One region of the Aliivibrio sp. 1S128 genome, then DNA from elsewhere that is predicted to be linked to it. Evidence: predicted binding sites of a transcription regulator. Region 1 holds the regulator's gene; each other region holds the start of a gene.
What was found. The regulator CRP, encoded in region 1, controls carbon source genes, mostly activating them, when cyclic AMP is high. The targets are predictions, from matches to a motif close to TGTGANNNNNNTCACA.

Region 1 (4,990 bases):
AAGAGGTTTTACTCGTGACTACAATAGTTTCTGTACGCCGTGAAGGCAAAGTCGTGGTTGCTGGCGATGGCCAAGCATCTCAAGGTGATATGATCGCAAAAGGTAACGTAAAAAAAGTACGTCGCCTTTACAATGATTCCGTTTTAGTTGGCTTTGCTGGTAGCACTGCTGATGCATTCATTCTGTTTGACCTGTGTGAACGAAAGCTAGAAATGCACCAAGGTAATTTGACTAAAGCTGCCGTTGAACTCGCTAAAGAATGGCGTAGTGACCGAGCCTTACGCCGCCTTGAAGCGATGTTAATCGTTGCAGATAAAACAACGTCTCTAATCATCAGCGGTACGGGTGATTTAATCAATGCGGATAATGACCTTCTTACCATTGGTTCTGGTGGTTATTTTGCTCGCTCTGCAGCGACTGCATTACTAGAAAACACTGATTTAGATGCACGTGAAATTGCCACAAAAGCATTGACGATTGCGGGCGATATTGATGTCTACACTAACCATAATCATACCATTGAAGAACTGAACGTTTAACGATAAATAATAAGGAATACCCATGTCTGAGATGACTCCTCGTGAAATCGTACACGAACTAGATAGCCATATTATTGGTCAAGATAAAGCAAAACGTTCAGTGGCAATCGCACTGCGTAACCGCTGGCGTCGTATGCAACTTAACCCTGAGTTGCGTGCTGAAGTAACCCCAAAAAATATTTTAATGATCGGACCAACGGGTGTTGGTAAAACCGAAATTGCCCGTCGTTTAGCTAAATTAGCAAACGCGCCTTTCATAAAAGTAGAAGCCACAAAATTCACCGAAGTGGGTTACGTAGGCAAAGAAGTCGACAGCATTATTCGTGACTTAACTGACGTGGCAATAAAAATGACACATCAGCAAGCGGTAGAAAAAGTAAAATTCCGTGCTGAAGAACAAGCTGAAGATCGTATTCTCGATATTTTATTACCACCGGCTCGTGATGCATGGGGTAAAAATGAAGAAAGCGATAATGACTCAGGCACTCGCCAATCTTTCCGTAAAAAATTACGTGAAGGTAAGCTAGATGACAAAGAAATCGAAGTGGATGTTGCGGCTCCTCAAGTTGGCGTAGAAATCATGGCTCCTCCTGGTATGGAAGAGATGACAAACCAACTTCAAGGTATGTTCCAAAATCTATCTGGTGGTGAAACAACTAAAAAGCGTAAGATGAAAATTAAAGATGCGCTTAAAGCCCTATCTGAAGAAGAAGGCGCTAAATTAGTTAACCCTGAAGAATTAAAAGAACAAGCGATTTTCAACGTAGAAAACCACGGTATCGTCTTTATTGATGAGATAGATAAAATCTGTAAAGGGTCTAACTCCCAGTCTGGTGACGTATCTCGTGAAGGTGTGCAACGTGACCTACTTCCATTAGTTGAAGGCAGCACAGTAAGCACTAAGCACGGTATGGTAAAAACAGATCACATGTTATTTATCACTTCAGGTGCATTCCAAATGGCTAAGCCATCGGACCTTATCCCTGAACTACAAGGTCGCTTACCAATTCGTGTTGAACTTGAAGCATTAACTGCGAATGATTTTAAACGTATTCTTACCGAACCAAATGCATCGTTAACAGAGCAATACATCGCTTTATTAGCAACAGAAAATGTTAATCTTGAGTTTACTGAAGATGGCATTACTCGTATTGCAGAATCCGCATTCCAAGTAAATGAAAGCACAGAAAACATTGGCGCACGTCGTCTGCACACCGTGATGGAACGCCTAATGGAAGAGATCTCTTATGACGCATCCGAAAAAGATGGCGAGAGCCTAACGGTAGATGCCGCTTACGTAACATCTCGCTTAGGTGATCTGATTGCTAATGAAGATCTAAGTCGTTTCATTCTATAATTGACGACGAATACTAATTCCAGTAATTATCTGTTCATTATTACTGGTTAAACAATAGTTAAAAATAAAGCCTCATACATCAAAATGTATGAGGCTTTTTCTTTGGAAAAAATAATCTAAGCAATCACTTCCCAAGAATGTGTCATCTCAATGCCTTCACCTAGCATTAAACACACAGAACAATATTTCTGTAATGAATCAGCAGTGACTCGCTCAACCACCTTAGGATCGAGATTATCTCCACTCACTTCAAAGTGAATGTTAATATGAGTAAACAACTTCGGCGCGGTTTCACGACGATCACTTGATAGCTTTGCAACGCAACCAAGTACGGCTTGATTTGCTGATTTTAGACCATCAACAACATCAACAGAACTGCATCCACCGGCAGCCATTAACACTAATTCCATTGGGCTTGGTGCTTTTTCTCCACCATTACCATCCATTACAACAGAGTGACCAGATTGAGATTGACCTAAGAAAGTAAATCCATCAATCCATTTAACTTCAGCGTTCATAAAAGCCTCTTTACTACATAAAAGGAAAACTCGTGATCCATTTCACGAAACTGTGCCCTTGGTCGCACATTTCATACGATCAAAGTCAAGAAATCAACGGCGAAACAGGGTATGATTTTATCAATTATCCCAACGAACATGCAGCCTTGTTCCGATAACCATATTGTATAGGCCAAACTGATATTTGGCTCAGTTATTTTAAAATGGACATCGCCTACTTGGCAAACGCAGAGGAAGTATAAAAGTATGGTTCTAGGTAAACCTCAGACAGACCCAACATTAGAGTGGTTCTTATCTCATTGTCACATTCATAAGTACCCATCAAAAAGTACTTTGATTCACGCGGGTGAAAAAGCTGAGACTCTTTACTACATCGTAAAAGGTTCTGTTGCTGTACTAATTAAAGATGAAGAAGGAAAGGAAATGATCCTTTCTTACCTAAACCAAGGTGACTTCATTGGTGAACTTGGCTTGTTTGAAGAAGGTCAAGAACGTTCAGCATGGGTTCGTGCAAAAAGCCCTTGTGAAGTTGCTGAGATTTCATTTAAGAAATTCCGTCAACTTATCCAAGTAAATCCAGATATTCTGATGCGTCTTTCTGCTCAAATGGCAACTCGTCTACAAATCACTAGCCAAAAAGTGGGTGATTTAGCATTCTTAGACGTTACAGGCCGTATCGCTCAGACTCTACTGAATCTAGCTAAACAACCAGATGCGATGACTCACCCAGATGGCATGCAAATTAAGATCACTCGTCAAGAGATCGGTCAAATTGTAGGTTGTTCACGTGAAACTGTTGGCCGTATCTTGAAGATGCTTGAAGAGCAAAACTTGATCTCTGCACACGGTAAAACAATTGTAGTTTACGGTACTCGTTAATTTAACGCTTATCTTAAACGAATAAAAACGCAGCCCTTGAGCTGCGTTTTTTTATGCCTAAATTTTAGAATTAACTGTCTGTGCTTTCAAAAATTTTATCAGCAGATGCAGCGACAAATCCTGTATATATCTTCCCACTTGGCAACGTATATCGCTTAGCAAACTCATAAAATCCACCAGGAATTTCAAACTCACCCTCCGTAAAATTCACTTTCACTTTATCCGCCATTGTTGATGACTGTTCTAAGTAAACCTCAGGAGAGCCTTTCACTTCACCACCCACTTCGTTCATTGCAAAACCTGCATCACGTAAGTGTTGGTTCACATCAACCACTTCAGAGAACGCTTCAAGCTGATTAACGTAAACCGTAAAGTGATTAGCGCCATAACCATGAGCCGCTAACCAAGAAGCGTACTCACTTTCCTTCGCTAATACTTGATAGTCTTCGAAACTTAATGTCCAAGGCCTACCGGAAGAAAGAAAATCACTGGTGGCAAAATAGTGGGCTGGTACTTGTTCAACCAAGCCATGAATAATGTCCTGTATTTCAGGTGATAACTCTTCTACTAATAATTCACTAATAAAAACGAGTGGCGCATTAGGATCTGGGTGCTCAAAATGCTGCGCTTTCAGTTTTTTAGCTTCAAAGTCATAAATCTCACACGCTTTATAGCCTATTGCTAAAAATGGTGCAGCAAGAGTCTGTAATCCAACTTTAGGTAAATTAAACGTACGTAGCGCAATATGATCGTTAATCAGTTCATCGTTATTAGACAGTAATTGATGCACCTTCCCAGCAGATGGGGATAAGCGCGCAATATAATCTTTCCACAATGACGAAAATAAAGAATTTACATTATTCATGTTTATCGCCTCTTATAGAGTTAAACCCGGAGAGAGTTGTGCAGGTATTTCACATGCATCGCCTTCCATTGATGCCATTGGATATGCACAGTAATCCGCTGCGTAATACGCACTTGGTTTCATATTGCCAGAGGCACCCGGACCACCAAATGGCGCGTCACCACTTGCTCCCGTCAATTGACGGTTACGATTTACAATACCAGCACGAATATGCTCTACAAAATATTCCCACTCACTGTCATCCGTGGAAACAAGGCCTGCCGATAATCCATAACAAGTGTCATTAGCAAGCTTTACGGCTTCTTCTAATGTCTCGTAACGCACCACTTGCAGTAATGGTCCAAAGTATTCTTCATCTGGTAATTCAGCAACGTTAGTCGCGTCAATAATACCCGGTGAAACAAAGGCATGACCTAAGCTTTTGGCTTCAAGTAAAGACTCTCCACCCAAAGCTTGTAAATTCTTCTGAGCATTGAGAATAAACTCTGCTGCTGCGACTGATATTTGCGATCCCATAAACGGAGCGTTATCAGCAAACGGTTGGTCAACAACGATGCTTTTTGCCACCTCAACAAGGCGAACTAACAACTCATCGCCTGCTTTTCCAATAGGGACATATAAGCGACGCGCACACGTACAACGTTGACCCGCACTAATGAATGCCGATTGAATAATGGTGTAAACTGCCGCTTCTTGGTCGCCAAAATCTTTTGAAATAACCATCGGATTATTACCGCCCATTTCTAGAGCCAGCATTTTTCCGGTGTCTCCTGAAAATTGGCGATGCAGGATATGTCCAGTATTCGCACTACCGGTAAATAACAGGCCATCA
Region 2 (4,990 bases), on a different contig from region 1:
TAACTCACCCAACTCAAGCTATGCGTGATGCTATGGCTAATGCCCTTGTTGGAGATGATGTTTATGGTGATGACCCAACTGTAAATGAATTAGAACAATGGACAGCCGAACGTCATGGATTTGAAGCAGCATTGTTTACCTCTTCAGGTACCCAAGCTAATTTACTCGGTCTAATGGCGCATTGTGAACGTGGTGATGAGTATTTATGTGGGCAACAAGCGCATAACTATAAATACGAAGCTGGCGGAGCGGCGGTTTTGGGTTCAATTCAACCTCAACCGATTGAGAATAATCCCGACGGTTCGTTGTGTTTTACGAAACTAGCGGCCGCTATTAAAGCGGATGATTTTCATTTTGCTCGTACAAAGTTGTTAAGTCTTGAAAATACAATTAATGGAAAAGTGTTGCCATTGGCGTATCTCGCTCAAGCTCGTGAGTTTGTTAATAAGCATAATTTGGCGCTTCACTTAGACGGTGCTCGTGTTTATAACGCAGCAACAGCACTTAATGTTGATATTAAAGAGATCGCACAACATTTTGATAGCATGACAATCTGTTTATCAAAAGGCCTATCCGCTCCCATTGGTTCTTTATTGTTAGGCCCTAAAGAGTATATCCAGAAAGCACGCCGCATTAGAAAAATGTTAGGTGGTGGCATGCGCCAAGCGGGTATCCTTGCTGCCGCGGGTAAATTGGCATTAACTGAGCAAGTTCCTCAGTTAGCTATAGACCACAGCAATGCAAAATACCTTGCTGAACAATTGAATACAGTGGATGGTTTTTCTGTCAATGTTGAACATATTCAAACAAATATCGTTTTTGCAAAATTAGACATGAATGTTGATATCCACCACATTGAACAAAAAGCTCAACAACAAGATATCTTAATCTCTGCGGGTAACCCTATCCGTTTTGTGACTCATAAAGACATTTCAAAAGATGATATTGATACGTTTATTGCTTTTTTAAAGGTATAACTGTTCGATTATAGCCAGTATTGATACAGAAAAAGAGCATGTTAAGGATGCTCTTTTTTGTATGCTTTTTATCGTATTATCTAAAATAAATAATGTGTTAAATTACCCTTCAATCACTTTCATTAATAATGAACCATCAAACATTGCTTGTTTCACTAGTGCAGCTCCGGGCATCGTTGCTTGAGTGTAAAATCGACTTTCTTCTAATCTCGTATCTTTGGCATATAAAGGAAGAACTTGGTTCTGAATACAATCCATTATCGCTGGATATAAAATGTGCTTAGAAAGGTTTATTTCGCCTCCAATCAATACTATTTCAGGATTAAACAAATTAACCATAATTGCGACTGCTTCACCTAAACTGTGTCCAAGCTCTGTGATGACTTGCTTGGCTAAAATATCGCCTGCGTTTGCAGCTAAGCAAATATTCTCAATTGTGATTACTTTGTTTTTTAGCGAGGTCTGGTGACCGCTGTTGATTAAATTTTTAACTTGATCCCGTAAGGCTTTTGCGCTGGCAATGGTTTCTAAACACCCTGAGTTACCACAGTGACAACGTAACCCAAGTTTGTTAATTTGAATGTGCCCCATTTCACCGATATTACCAGTTCGACCTTGCAGCACTTCTCCATTCATTATAATACCGGCACCAACACCGTGATGAATGGATACAAGAATTGAATTATCAAACTCTTGTGAATTACCAAAGAGCTTTTCAGCTAAAGCCCAACTTCTTGTGTCATTACCAACAAAAACAGGTAAGCCTGTCGCTTCGTAAATTTTAGGACCAAGAGGAAGGTTATTCACATTATAATGTGGCATCTGAATCACTAACCCTTGAGATGACACAACTAACCCAGGTAAAGAAATCGCAATGCTGGTAATTCTTCCTAGAATTCGAGCGTGCTTTTGGAAAAAACATTCAATTTCAGTCAATAGCTTGGCTAATAGCTCATCTTGCTCTCTTTCTTTGATGTTCTGCTTTTCTTCAATGATTTGCTGACCGCTTAAGCTGTGCAAAGCAATGGTTAAGTAACCTCTACCTAAACGAAGTGAAAGAAATTGCCACCCATCATTATCTACTTTTAATCCAATTGCAGGGCGCCCTCTACTATTTCCTTCTTGTACCTCCGTTTCTTTGATAAGGTGTGCATCAAGCAATTCACGTGTAATTTTAGTTATACTTGCAGGAGCTAAATTGCTCTCTTTTGAAAGATCAATGCGAGAGATAGGGCCACGTTGGTCAATTAGTTTATAAACCCGTCCTGCATTTACTTGTTTTAAGTGATCAATCTGTCCGGGTTGGGCCACGTACATGGGTGTCTCCAATGAGAAAATGTAACAATAAATCATTTTTTTACTTTGCGAAGTAATTGTGAAGCTTAAGAGTTAGCCTACGTGACCCTAATCACGAAGTTTATGAAATATTTACTGAAAATGCGACTTTAAGCCGTATTTCATCCACCAAAATTTATAGTTTTTTATTTGAGTAAAATAATTATGTCAGCGCCATCATTTAAAATTAATGAGTTATTTGAAACTATCCAAGGTGAAGGGACATTTACTGGAGTCCCTTCTATTTTTTTACGTTTACAAGGTTGTCCTGTGGGGTGTTCTTGGTGTGATACCAAGCAAACATGGGACGTTGAATTAAGTGATAAAACTGATTTAGCAACGATTCTGGCTAAAACAGAAGATACGCCAAGTTGGACAGAGTTAACAAGTACTCAAATTATAAATATGTTAGAACAGCAAGGATATACAGCTAAACATGTGGTTATCACTGGTGGTGAACCATGTATGTATGATTTAACCCCCCTAACAGTAGAGTTAGAGCAACATGGTTATCGCTGTCAGATTGAGACCAGTGGAACCTACCCTGTATTAACGTCTAATGACACTTGGGTGACAGTGTCACCTAAAATAAACATGAAAGGTAAATTGCCTGTATTAGAACAAGCGTTAATGCGCGCTAATGAAATTAAACATCCTGTTGGTACAAATAAAGACATTGAACAACTAGAAGCGCTACTGGATGGCGTTAATCTACTATCCGATGTAACGATTGCATTGCAACCTATTAGCCAGAAGCCACGCGCTACTGAACTGTGTATTGAAACTTGCATTAAGAATAACTGGCGACTTTCTATACAAACACATAAGTATTTAGCGATTGCGTGATAAATTTTTACAATTTACTTGTTTGAATCATGGAAATGTAATCATTCTCGATATATGTTTATCTGATAATGAAACAAATACAATAACATCCTCTTGGAGATAATATGTCTAACAGACTACGTAGAACAAAAATCGTTTGTACTCTTGGCCCTGCAACTGATCGTGATAATAATCTTGAAAAAATCATTATCGCTGGTGCAAACGTTGTTCGTATGAACTTTTCACACGGTAGCCCAGAAGACCACATTATGCGTACTAAAAAAGTACGTGAAATCGCGGCTAAGCTAGGAACTCACGTTGCTATTCTTGGTGACCTTCAAGGTCCAAAAATTCGCGTTTCTACTTTCAAAGACGGTAAAATCCAATTAGCTATTGGTGATAAATTCACACTAGATAGCGATTTACCAAAAGGTGAAGGTAACCAAGACTCTGTAGGTCTAGATTATAAAGAACTTCCACAAGACGTTGTTACTGGCGATGTGCTGCTTCTTGATGATGGTCGTGTACAACTTAAAGTAACGTCAGTTGAAGGTAACAAGGTTCATACTGAAGTAACAGTTGCTGGTCCTTTATCAAATAATAAAGGCATCAATAAACAAGGCGGCGGTCTTTCTGCTGATGCATTGACTGAAAAAGACAAAGCGGACATCATCACTGCTGCTGCGATGAAAGTAGATTACCTAGCCGTTTCTTTCCCACGTAACGGCGAAGACATGAACTACGCTCGTCGTCTAGCTCGTGAAGCTGGTCTTGATGCTAAGTTAGTAGCAAAAGTAGAACGCGCTGAAACAGTAGCAACAGAAGAAGCAATGGATGACATCATCATGGCGTCTGACGTAGTAATGGTTGCTCGTGGCGACTTAGGTGTTGAAATTGGCGACCCTGAGCTAGTTGGTGTTCAAAAACAACTGATCCGTCGTGCTCGTAGCCTTAACCGTACGGTTATTACCGCTACACAAATGATGGAATCAATGATCACTAGCCCAATGCCAACTCGTGCTGAAGTGATGGACGTTGCTAACGCCGTACTTGATGGTTCAGATGCGGTAATGCTTTCTGCAGAAACAGCAGCAGGTGATTTCCCTGTTGAAACCGTAACTTCAATGGCAAGTGTTTGTATTGGTGCTGAAAAAGTGCCAACAGTAAACGTATCTAACCACCGTTTAGACCGTCGTTTTACTACACCAGAAGAAACCATTGCAATGTCTACCATGTACGCAGCAAACCACATGGAAGGCATCACAGCGATGATCACGTTAACTGAATCTGGTCGTACACCATTAATGATGTCTCGTCTAAGCTCAGGTCTACCAATCTTCGCTTTGTCTCGTAACGAAAGCACTCTCAACCGTGCAACACTTTACCGTGGTGTAACGCCTGTATTCTTTGATGAGGATGCAGGTTCTGGTCTTCCATCAACGCACGCCGCTATCAATGCACTAAAAGACAAAGGTCTATTAGTAAAAGGCGACCAAGTTATTATCACTCAAGGTGATGTAATGGACATTGTAGGCTCAACTAACTGCATGCGTATCATTACTGTTGAGTAATAAAACTCGCTAAATTAAAGTATTAAAAAGCCCTGAGAGTCGTAATGATTTTCAGGGCTTTTTTTACGTCAATTCAGTGCTTGTAGCTTATCATTTACATTACTTTTGGATTAATACAACGCGGCATTCATACGGACGCAGCATCCCATTCTCTTGCGGCGGTGTAGATCCGACATCATCGTAGTTAGCTAAAATGTACTCCGATTGCTTCCCTGTTAAATCTAAAGTAACAGGAACGTCATTACCGTAAAAATTATGTACCGCAATCAAACGATGCGTCGT
Region 3 (4,990 bases), on a different contig from region 1:
ATAAACCTCATTGTTCTCAGCCCCATTAAGATGGCAGATCCCTTTATGTTGTTCGTTAACTTCAGTAAATGCCCAACGATCACGCCACCAACCAACTAAATGGATATCAATTTTCTTTCCACTCTCTTCAAGAGGAAATGCGCTATCTTGAGTTACGTATAATAAGTCAATGCTATTTTCTTGAATGCGTTTTAAAAAGACAGACATTGCTGCAGAGCGCAGCATGGGTTCTTGTGGCATATAAATTTCAATAGAATCACAATGTGAGAATGCTTGCTGTATTTCTAAAAAATGAGCGTATGAAGTATAAGGAGGTCGAATTATCGCTCCTTTTGATGGGTAATTTAAAGAAACATAATTGCCAAGAGGATCTTCTACATTTGCTCTGGCTAAAATTTCTTGATACTTATTATCTACTCGTTTAAAGATTGAATTTGAAGCGAGTGTTGGCTGTGAGTTAGCCTCACCAATGAAGGTATTAGGTAAGAATTGAGCTTCATCATTAAAAGGGTCGTGATCCGATTGAGTGCCTGGATTATCGCATTCAGAATAATTAATATGCTGAGCGATAACATAACCCGAATTCATTTCCACTGTCGTATACCAAAAAACACCGTTATTACTTAACGGTTGTAATGGGGTGGCATTGGACGCCAGTTGTATTTCTGTTCTGTCGTGCTGCAATCTTGTGTCAAACAAAGACATATGACGGCGACAACGATTAGCGATTTGATTTATATGATCGTAAAAGGTCTTAGGATTTATATGTAATCGTCGGCAAATTTCACGTACCGAATAACCCGTAAATAAAAAACCTAAAATCTTTTGTTGGATGAGACTTTTTTGATTCTCTCCTGACCACTTGTCAACAAAGGTTGATGCACAAGACTTACAACGATAACGTTGACGGTCACCACTGTAACCAAACGCATGGTAAAGTTCGCGATGAGTTAATACATCAAGACCAAGATGGTCGCAGGCAGGGTTATTACAAGAAGGTAACGAGTGAGACTGCACAGTACGCTGACGTGCCAGTTCATTCAATACTTCATTATTATTGATTAAGGGAGGAAAAGCGCCACATTTCCGGCAAACTAATGCAGGTCGCTTAGGGTTAGTACGTTGAACTAAATAATGTTGTTCATCGCTATTACCAAAATTGTCACACGCCAATGTTTTACAAAAATTGAGTTGTAACCCTTTAGCAGCCAACGGCAGTTTTTCGGTCGGCACTAGACACCCCTTATAGATTTTAAGCGCCAGTTTTATATACTGGCGCAAACATGATTACAATTTAATCGCTGTTTCTAATGCAACCGTCATCATGTCATTGAATGATTTTTGACGATCTTCAGAGCTTAGTTTTTCACCACGTTTAATATGGTCTGAAACCGTTAGAATTGTTAGGGCTTTTGCGCCTAAATCAGCGGCTACACCATAAATCCCTGCGGCTTCCATATCAACACCAAGAATGCCTAATTTTTCCATTTTGTCGAACAGATCAGCTTCTGGAGAGTAGAAAAGGTCAGCAGAGAATACATTACCTACTTTTACAGGTACGTTTAACTCACGTGCTTGAGCAACAGCCGTTTCTAACAAACCGAAATCAGCGATAGCTGCGAAGTCGTGGTTGTTGAAACGAATACGGTTTACTTTTGAATCAGTCGATGCACCCATACCAATAACGACGTCCATTAATTTAACGTCATCATGCACTGCGCCACAGCTACCAACACGAATTACGTTTTTCACGCCGAATTCTGCGATTAGCTCATGAACATAGATACAACAAGATGGAATCCCCATGCCGTGACCCATTACCGACACTTTTTTTCCTTTGTAAGTACCAGTGTAACCAAACATATTACGAACATCACATACTTGCGTAACGTCTTCTAAGAAGTTTTCAGCAATGAATTTTGCGCGTAATGGGTCTCCAGGCATTAAAACTGTTTCTGCGAAATCACCAACTTGTGCATTAATGTGTGGGGTAGCCATAATAAGGTCTCCAGTCTAAAAGTTGAAATTAAATTCAGTATAACTAAAATTGTTGAACGGTTTTGTTCGATATGTAGCTATTTTAAGCCTATATTTTAAGGTGTCATGAGATTAATGTCACATTTTCTTGTTGGAACTACATTATTTTCAATATTGATAACTAAAATTGTTGAAAGTGATTGGGCAATCGCAACCTTTTGTAAGTGGTCTTAGCTTTAATACATAGGTTTAGTTTCCTTATCCTTAATTCTCAATTAGATTGAACTTATTACCTTCTAGGGGGATGATGCCAAAGGTAATTTATTATCATAATAAATAAGTGAGTGAATTTGATGAAAGCAAAAAATAAACAATACGCAGTAATAGGCTTAGGCCGTTTTGGATTAACCGTTTGTGAAGAGTTGCATCAATATGGTTCACAAGTGCTTGCTATTGATATAAATGAAGAGCGAGTAAAAAAGGCCACTGACTTTGTTTCTACTGCAATCGTGGCTAATTGCGCTAATGAAGAAACCATCTCAGAATTAAAGCTTGATGAGTACGATATGGTCATGGTTGCCATTGGTTCTGATATTAACGCGAGTATATTGACGACGTTAGTATTAAAAGAAGCCGGTGTTAAAACGGTATGGGTAAAAGCGAACGATAAATTTCACGCTAAGATTTTAACTAAAATTGGCGCAGACCATATAATTTTGCCAGAAAGAGACATGGGCATCCGTGTTGCAAGAAAAATGTTGGATAAGCGTGTATTTGAATTTCACCAACTGGGTAGCGGCCTTGCAATGACTGAAATTGTGGTTGGTGGTAAGAACATGGGGAAATCGCTCGATCAACTAGATTTCTGCCAAATGTCGGATGTGAAGATTTTAGCCCTTAAACGAGGTCCTGAAATAGAGAGTGCACCAGAGCACAGTAAAGTGTTAGAGATAGGAGACATTCTAATTATTGTTGGCCCTGAAGATAAATTAGCTAAAAAAATTAGAAGCTTATGAGTTATTTACCTAAACGCGGTTTATTTCCAATAAAGAATAGTCAAAAAGCAAAGGAATGGTCTGAACCAAAGATTATTCTTTTTTCATTTTTAGCTATTTTATTACCATCTGCGGTATTACTGACCTTGCCTGTATTTTCAGTGTCAGGATTAAGTTTTATGGATGCGCTATTTACAGCAACTTCTGCTATTAGTGTGACTGGCCTAGGCGTTGTAGATACAGGTACTCACTTTACGATAAGTGGTAAAATTGTCTTAATGTTCTTGATGCAAATTGGTGGCTTAGGGCAGATGACATTATCAGCAGTCTTGCTTTATGTATTTGGTTTACGCTTGAGCTTACGTCAGCAAGCCTTAGCGAAAGAAGCATTAGGACAAGAGAAAAAAGTAAACTTACGCAAATTAATTAAAAGCATTATTTGTTTTGCTTTAGTTGCTGAATTGATAGGTATGATTATCTTATCTTTTCGTTGGATTCCAGATCTTGGTATCGCTAAAGGGTTATTTTATGCGGCGTTTCATTCTATTTCAGCCTTCAATAATGCGGGTTTTTCATTATTTTCAGACAGTCTAATGAGTTATGTCGGTGATCCTTTGGTTATCTTGACGTTATCCTTGCTGTTTATTGGTGGAGGATTAGGTTTTACGGTTATTGTCGATTTAGTAAAAAACAGTTCAAAGGGATTCAGTCGTTTGCAACTGCATACAAAAATAATGATCATAGCGACACCAACCTTGTTAGTCATAGGTACATTATTTTTCTATGTTCTTGAATACAATAACCCAAATACACTCGCAGCCTTATCGACCGGAGATAAGTGGTTAGCGGCATTTTTTCAATCAGCAAGTGCTCGAACTGCGGGTTTTAATAGTGTCGATTTAACTCAGTTCACGCAGCCTGCATTATTTATCATGATTATTTTAATGTTGATAGGTGCCGGATCTACTTCAACGGGTGGGGGCTTAAAAGTATCAACGATTACCGTTGCCGCAGTAGCTACATGGACATTCTTGCGTCAAAAGAAAAACGTAGTCATGTTTAAACGTACGATTGGTTGGCCGATTGTAACTAAATCATTAGCCATTATCGTTGTTAGTGGTGTATTGCTTTCTATTGCAATGTTTTCTTTAATGATCACAGAGAAAGCAGGGTTTGATAAAGTTATGTTTGAGGTTATTTCAGCGTTCGCTACGGTAGGGTTAACAGCGGGCTTAACTGCGGATTTATCTGAGGCAGGTAAGTTTATTATGGTTATTGTGATGGTCATTGGTCGTATTGGTCCACTCACATTGGCTTATATGTTAGCAAGACCGGAGAAATCTTGTGTGAAATACCCTGAAGAGAGTGTGTTAACCGGTTGATTGTCTATCGCGTTTTTCATAGACAAAGGGCATACATATAATGTGATGCCCTTTTTTATATTTGATTATTTGTTATTAACCGTGAGTGGCGTGATTACTCAACGGGTAATTGCTCAATTTTAAGGGATTGAGTAGGGAAGGCGATTTCAGCATCGTGTCGTGCAATGATATCTCCAATCTTAATTAAGACATCTTGCTTTACCTTATGATATTCAATCCAATTGACGGTTTTAGTAAAGGTATACACCAATAAATCTAATGACGAAGGACCAAAGCCATTAAAGTTTACAATTAACGTTTGGTTTGAATCAATATCATTATGTTCAATCAACATTGTTTTAATGTCAGTTACAATAAGTTCTATATTTTTAAGATCATTATAACGAATGCCAATATCTTCTTTAATACGTCGGTTTAGCATTCTTGATGGATTCTCTACAACGATGCTACTAAATACTGAATTAGGAACATAAAGAGGGCGTTTATCAAAGGTTCTTATCACCGTCATGCGCCAACCAATGTGTTCAACTGTGCCTTCTAAAGAACGGTCTGGAGATCGGATCCAATCACCAACTTTAAAGGGGCGATCAAAATAGATCATCATGCCACCAAAGAAGTTAGACAATAAATCTTTTG
Region 4 (4,990 bases), on a different contig from region 1:
CTCAGTGGTGATAGCGTGAAATTAGAACCAAGCATCTAAAGCCAATTTGAATGCTAAAATACACACAACAGTAACAAAGACAGGACGAATAAACTTAGAACCAAAACGAATCGCGGAATGCGCACCAATAAATGCACCGACCATTAAACACACTCCCATAGTAAGACCTAACGCCCAGTTAATATGCCCCAGAATGGCAAAAGTAACTAAAGAGGTAATGTTACTTGTGAAATTCATTGCTTTAGCTAAACCTGACGCTAATAAGATATTAAGGCGATACATAGCCATGCTACTTACCGTCCAAAAGGCACCAGTACCAGGACCTGCAACACCATCATAGAATCCTAATGTTAAGCCTTGTATTACTTGCTGTTTTTTTAATGTTGGTGTTTTTTCTGGTAATTGATTTTGTTCAGATATTACACGTGTAGGCCATATAGTATAAAGAGCAGCGGCAAGAATAATTAGGGGTAATCCTTTTTCTAACCATTCGGTAGAAATATAATTAACCAGTAATGTCCCGAAGGTAGCACCAAAAAGAGTGGCAACAAATGAAGCTTTCCAAAAACCAGGGTCAAATAGTTTCTTTTTAAAATAGGTTAAAGCCGCCGTTGATGAAGCAAAAGTAGCTGCAAGTTTGTTTGTACCTAAAGCAATGTGAGGTGGTAATCCAATTGAAAGTAAAGCGGGTACGGTTAACATACCACCACCACCAGCAACGGCATCAATAAATCCAGCAATAAAGGCAACCAACCCTAAAACAATTAGGGTACTAGGTTCAAGAAATTCCATATCAACTCTTATATAATAATGGGTATAGTGATATCAATACCAATAACATGATCTCTACTATTTTATAGAGAAATCATTTAATTATTGGCATAGTCTTAGGTTCGCAATGTGCGAAAGGTTTACTCAATTACCCTCTTAAAAGGAGGTAATGCATCTAAAAGCGCCTTGCCATAACGTTTAGTTATTACTCGGCGATCAAAGAGGACAACTCTACCAGAATCTTCTTCTTTACGCAGTAAACGTCCAACGGATTGAATCAATTTTTTACTGGCTTCTGGAACACTGATCTGCATAAATGGATTTCCACCTCTGCTTTCTATGTATTCAGAATGAGCCTCTTCAACTGGGGAGGTTGGGACACCAAATGGTATCTTGGTTATTATTAGGTTTGTGAGCAAGTTTCCTGGTAAATCTAACCCTTCAGAAAAACTCCCGGTTCCAAATAAGATACTAATTTTATTAGATTCACAAAGTTTTGAATGTTTTTTAATTATTTCTTGACGAGATTCTTGCCCTTGAATTAATAAACTCCATCCGTGTTTCTTTGCTATTTTTTCAATACCTTCTGCTACTTTATTCATTTGCCAATAGGAAGAGAATAAAACTAAGCTTGATGTTTGGTCTGCTAAATAAAAAGGCAGCTCTTCAATTAATAAATCTGTAAAACCGGGATCAGAGGGTTCTATTGGTAATTTTGGAATGACTAACTGTGCATTTTCTTGGTAATTAAATGGTGATGCTAAAGAAAGAAAACGAACGCCATCCTCTGGTTTTTCTGATATACCAGCTTGCTTACAGAAAAAAGAATAGCTATTAAGAGCACGCATAGTCGCTGATACAATTACTGCACCCGCGGCTCTGCTCCATAAATTTTGATCTAGCTGCCAACCTACTTCAAGAGGAGATACGTTAATTACAACGTCACTTTCTCTGTCTTTACTTTTTTCTAACCAACGAGCAAGTGGGGCTCCTTTATCACTATTGGGTTTTGCCATTAAAAACCACACTTGAGCCAAATTTTCTAATCGTTGAAGATAAAATCCCATTTCGGCTAATGCAGGTTCTGCCATTCTTGGTGCGAGTTCCCCATCTTTCATGCGTTCAGAAATCAAATCACTGATCTTCGCTAAAGCTTGATTGGCTTTCGTTGATAGTTCTTTTAAATCTTTTGATTGCTCTGCAAGCCAAGTTGGAATTTCACCATGCTCAAAGCGGTAAATTCCATCATTATTAAATAAGGTAGGATCGAATTGTTTGCTTAGTTGACTTAAAGAGGGGATTAACTCTTGTAAATTATCATGCAGTGTATTTTGAAAGCGATTTACGCGTTTTTGGTCTGCAAGATTACAAAATTTACTGACAGATTTATTTAAAGATTCTAACCAAGACACGGTACCTTTTAAATTTGCAGCAGCAGCAGAATGTTCTCGAGCAACATGTGGTAAATGATGAGCCTCATCGAATATATAGATAGTCTGTTCTGGCTCAGATAAAACCACGCCACCACCAAGCTCAATATCAGCCATCACTAGACTGTGATTTGCTATGACTACGTCAGCTTTATCAAGGTGTTCACGTGCTTTTTGAAATGGGCATTCACGGTGCATTGGCAAACCGTTATGGCAACTGTATTTATCTGAAACGATAGATTGCCAAATAGATGATGGAATTGTACTAGGCCAGCTATCGGTATCACCATCCCACTTACCCTCAGATAATGCTTTATACATACGTTTTAAAAGATCTAAATCTTTCTTTTTAGGTTTTTCTGTAAATAAGGCTGTTTGCTTATCTTCTTCATGATTCGTTTCTACTAATAAAGCCAGTTTGTGGCTGCAACAATAGCGCTGACGTCCTTTAGCTATAATAAAAGAGAAAGGTAATGGTGAAATACGACGATAAAAAGGAAGATCCTTATGAGCTAATTGTTCTTGTAAGGCAACTGTTGCTGTCGAAATCACAATTTTTTTATTATTTAGTTTAGCGAAAGGGATGGCACTTAGCAGATAAGCTAAAGATTTACCAATGCCTGTACCTGCTTCAGCAACAATCATGCGATGAGTTTCACTATATTCCCCAGCAAGTGATTTAGCGATTTCTGCTACTAAATAGTTCTGTGCACGGCGAGGTATAAAGCCGGGAAGTTGGTCTTGCAGTGTTTTATAGCTTTCGCGAATGCAATCAGTAACAGCTTTGTTCAGCATGAGTCGACTCAAATGGATATAAAAAACCATTGTAACACGCTTGTTTAAATGTGATCTCCTGCAAAAAATGGATTCTTATATAATAAATTAGAGACTTTTGTCACGATTTTGAGATGTATGCACTCTTAAGATGTAAATGTTAATTTTTAGATTGTATATTTTGGTTGTTTTTCGTTTTATTTTGGTTTTTTATTCTTATTTTTCATACCTAAGTTTGCGTTATTTGGATTTATATTCTTTTAATGTGGAAAATAAATATTTATATATTTGTTTTTAATTGTGATTTTAAAGGACGTAAATTCATGCTGGTTGGGGTTATCTTGTTGTATTTTAAGTGTTTATATATTTTTATATTACTTTTGGTTTGGGTTTGACATGCGTTAAAACTTTTTGCAAAGTAGCTCTCGAATTAACGAAGTATGGATTAATCGCACGGTTAGATGCGTTGGTCGATACGGAATGAAAAATACATAAATACATGGAACCGGAAAACGGATTTCCAATCTTTCTAAGAAAAGGCAGTGGATTATTATGAAAAAGACTCTTTTAGCTCTTGCAGTAGCAAGCATCTCAACTTCAGCTTTTGCTGTTGATACAAGCAGCCAAAACAGTAAAAACGATGACATGTTTGCATTTGACTCTATGCATAAAGACCAGTTTTCTGTGTCTGGTTCTGTAGGTGTTGGTGGTTATTACGATACTGCATCTAAAGCAATATATGATGATTGGGCAACAGGTCTTACTTTAGCCGTTAACTACCGTAATAATCGTATTGTTGGTTATTTTGAAACTGACTTTATGTTGAACTACTCAACTGACCCTGATGCTAAAGCTGCATCTTCTTCTGATAAGTATTCAGGTCCTGCGACTGATGTAGATAAAGCATGGTTAGGTTTTGATACTGGTTTTGGTATTGCCTCTTTTGGTTGGGAAAATGATACTGCACTTGATGCTGTAGATGGCGCTGGTGATAATACTTACGAGTTTGGCGCTTCTGCGGGTGACGCTTCTGATGGTTTTAATGTTGTAAAATTCCAAGGTTCAACAAGCGGTTTTGCTTACGGTATTTCTTACTTTGAAACTGGTGACAATCATGTTGCTGCAGATAAAGGTGTGAATGGTTACGTAGGTATCGAGCAAGAGATCTTTAATGTATATGCTGGTTACGAAACTCGTGACGAAGCTGAGTATGATGTAATGACTGTTACTGGTAACGTTAAGCTTGGTGCCGTTAAACTTGGTGCAAACTTCTGGATTGAAGATGGTGATTCAGATGATCTAACAGGTAAAAACCTAACTAATAAAGAGAATACTGGTTATTACCTATCTGCTGGTTATGCATTAAGTGAAGACTTAACATTAGCAGCAGGTTACGCGGCTAATACTAAAGAAATTTCAAAGAAAGAGACTGATTACTCTTATATGAACGTGGCAGCAATGTACACACTAGCTAAGAATATGGATATGGGTATTGATATTCGTCAGGATCTTGATGCCGGTGCTTCTGATGAAGAAACTTATGTATTCGCAGCTGGTTATTACTACTTCTAGTATAACCATTTAAGTTTTTAAATTATTAAAACCAGTCTTTTGACTGGTTTTTTTTTGCTCTTTTTTTATGTAATTTAGCTGTTTGGTGTGTCGAGTTTTTAACATTGTTTTTTTTATTGATTGAAAAGTGAGGTAAAGGTCACAATTATTTTTTAGCATTTCTTATGAATTCTTTATTGTGGCTCTCGTGATTGAAAAAAAATACGACTAAATATAATTAGTTTTGTCGTATTTATTATTGTCAATTTCTATCTATAAATATGAATGCCCTGGTAGTGGTGTTTCGGGTAATTTAGGTTAATTTACATTTATTGCTTATTATTATTAATGACTTACTGGCGAAGTGTTGATTCTCTCTGTGTTTATTTTTATTTTTATTTATATTTTCCAGTTTGAACTACGTCACATAATCAAAATGTCCGCTGTAACCCTCTGTATTGCTT

Region 2: A6E03_RS00560 (ROK family protein) is a predicted target of CRP. The motif match lies at 2,375-2,390, and genes of this name have one in related genera.
Region 3: deoD (purine-nucleoside phosphorylase) is a predicted target of CRP. The motif match lies at 2,105-2,120, and genes of this name have one in related genera.
Region 4: dinG (ATP-dependent DNA helicase DinG) is a predicted target of CRP. The motif match lies at 3,086-3,101, and genes of this name have one in related genera.

Annotation. Positions count from the first base shown of each region.
Region 1 covers NZ_MAJV01000003.1:280,482-285,471, forward strand. The annotation lists gene hslV (ATP-dependent protease subunit HslV) at 15-539, shown strand; gene hslU (HslU--HslV peptidase ATPase subunit) at 562-1,896, shown strand; gene A6E03_RS03110 (OsmC family protein) at 2,013-2,414, opposite strand; gene crp (cAMP-activated global transcriptional regulator CRP) at 2,661-3,293, shown strand; gene A6E03_RS03120 (DUF1338 domain-containing protein) at 3,364-4,158, opposite strand; gene astD (succinylglutamate-semialdehyde dehydrogenase) at 4,171-4,990, opposite strand, start outside.
Region 2 covers NZ_MAJV01000001.1:122,839-127,828, forward strand. The annotation lists gene ltaE (low-specificity L-threonine aldolase) at 1-977, shown strand, start outside; gene A6E03_RS00560 (ROK family protein) at 1,080-2,294, opposite strand; gene queE (7-carboxy-7-deazaguanine synthase QueE) at 2,478-3,158, shown strand; gene pyk (pyruvate kinase) at 3,263-4,708, shown strand; gene treC (alpha,alpha-phosphotrehalase) at 4,808-4,990, opposite strand, start outside.
Region 3 covers NZ_MAJV01000121.1:30,222-35,211, reverse strand. The annotation lists gene A6E03_RS16650 (lactate dehydrogenase) at 1-1,233, opposite strand, end outside; gene deoD (purine-nucleoside phosphorylase) at 1,288-1,998, opposite strand; gene A6E03_RS16640 (TrkA family potassium uptake protein) at 2,331-2,993, shown strand; gene A6E03_RS16635 (TrkH family potassium uptake protein) at 2,990-4,354, shown strand; gene A6E03_RS16630 (mechanosensitive ion channel family protein) at 4,449-4,990, opposite strand, start outside.
Region 4 covers NZ_MAJV01000102.1:147,942-152,931, forward strand. The annotation lists gene A6E03_RS12550 (TSUP family transporter) at 22-792, opposite strand; gene dinG (ATP-dependent DNA helicase DinG) at 912-2,996, opposite strand; gene A6E03_RS12560 (porin) at 3,528-4,547, shown strand.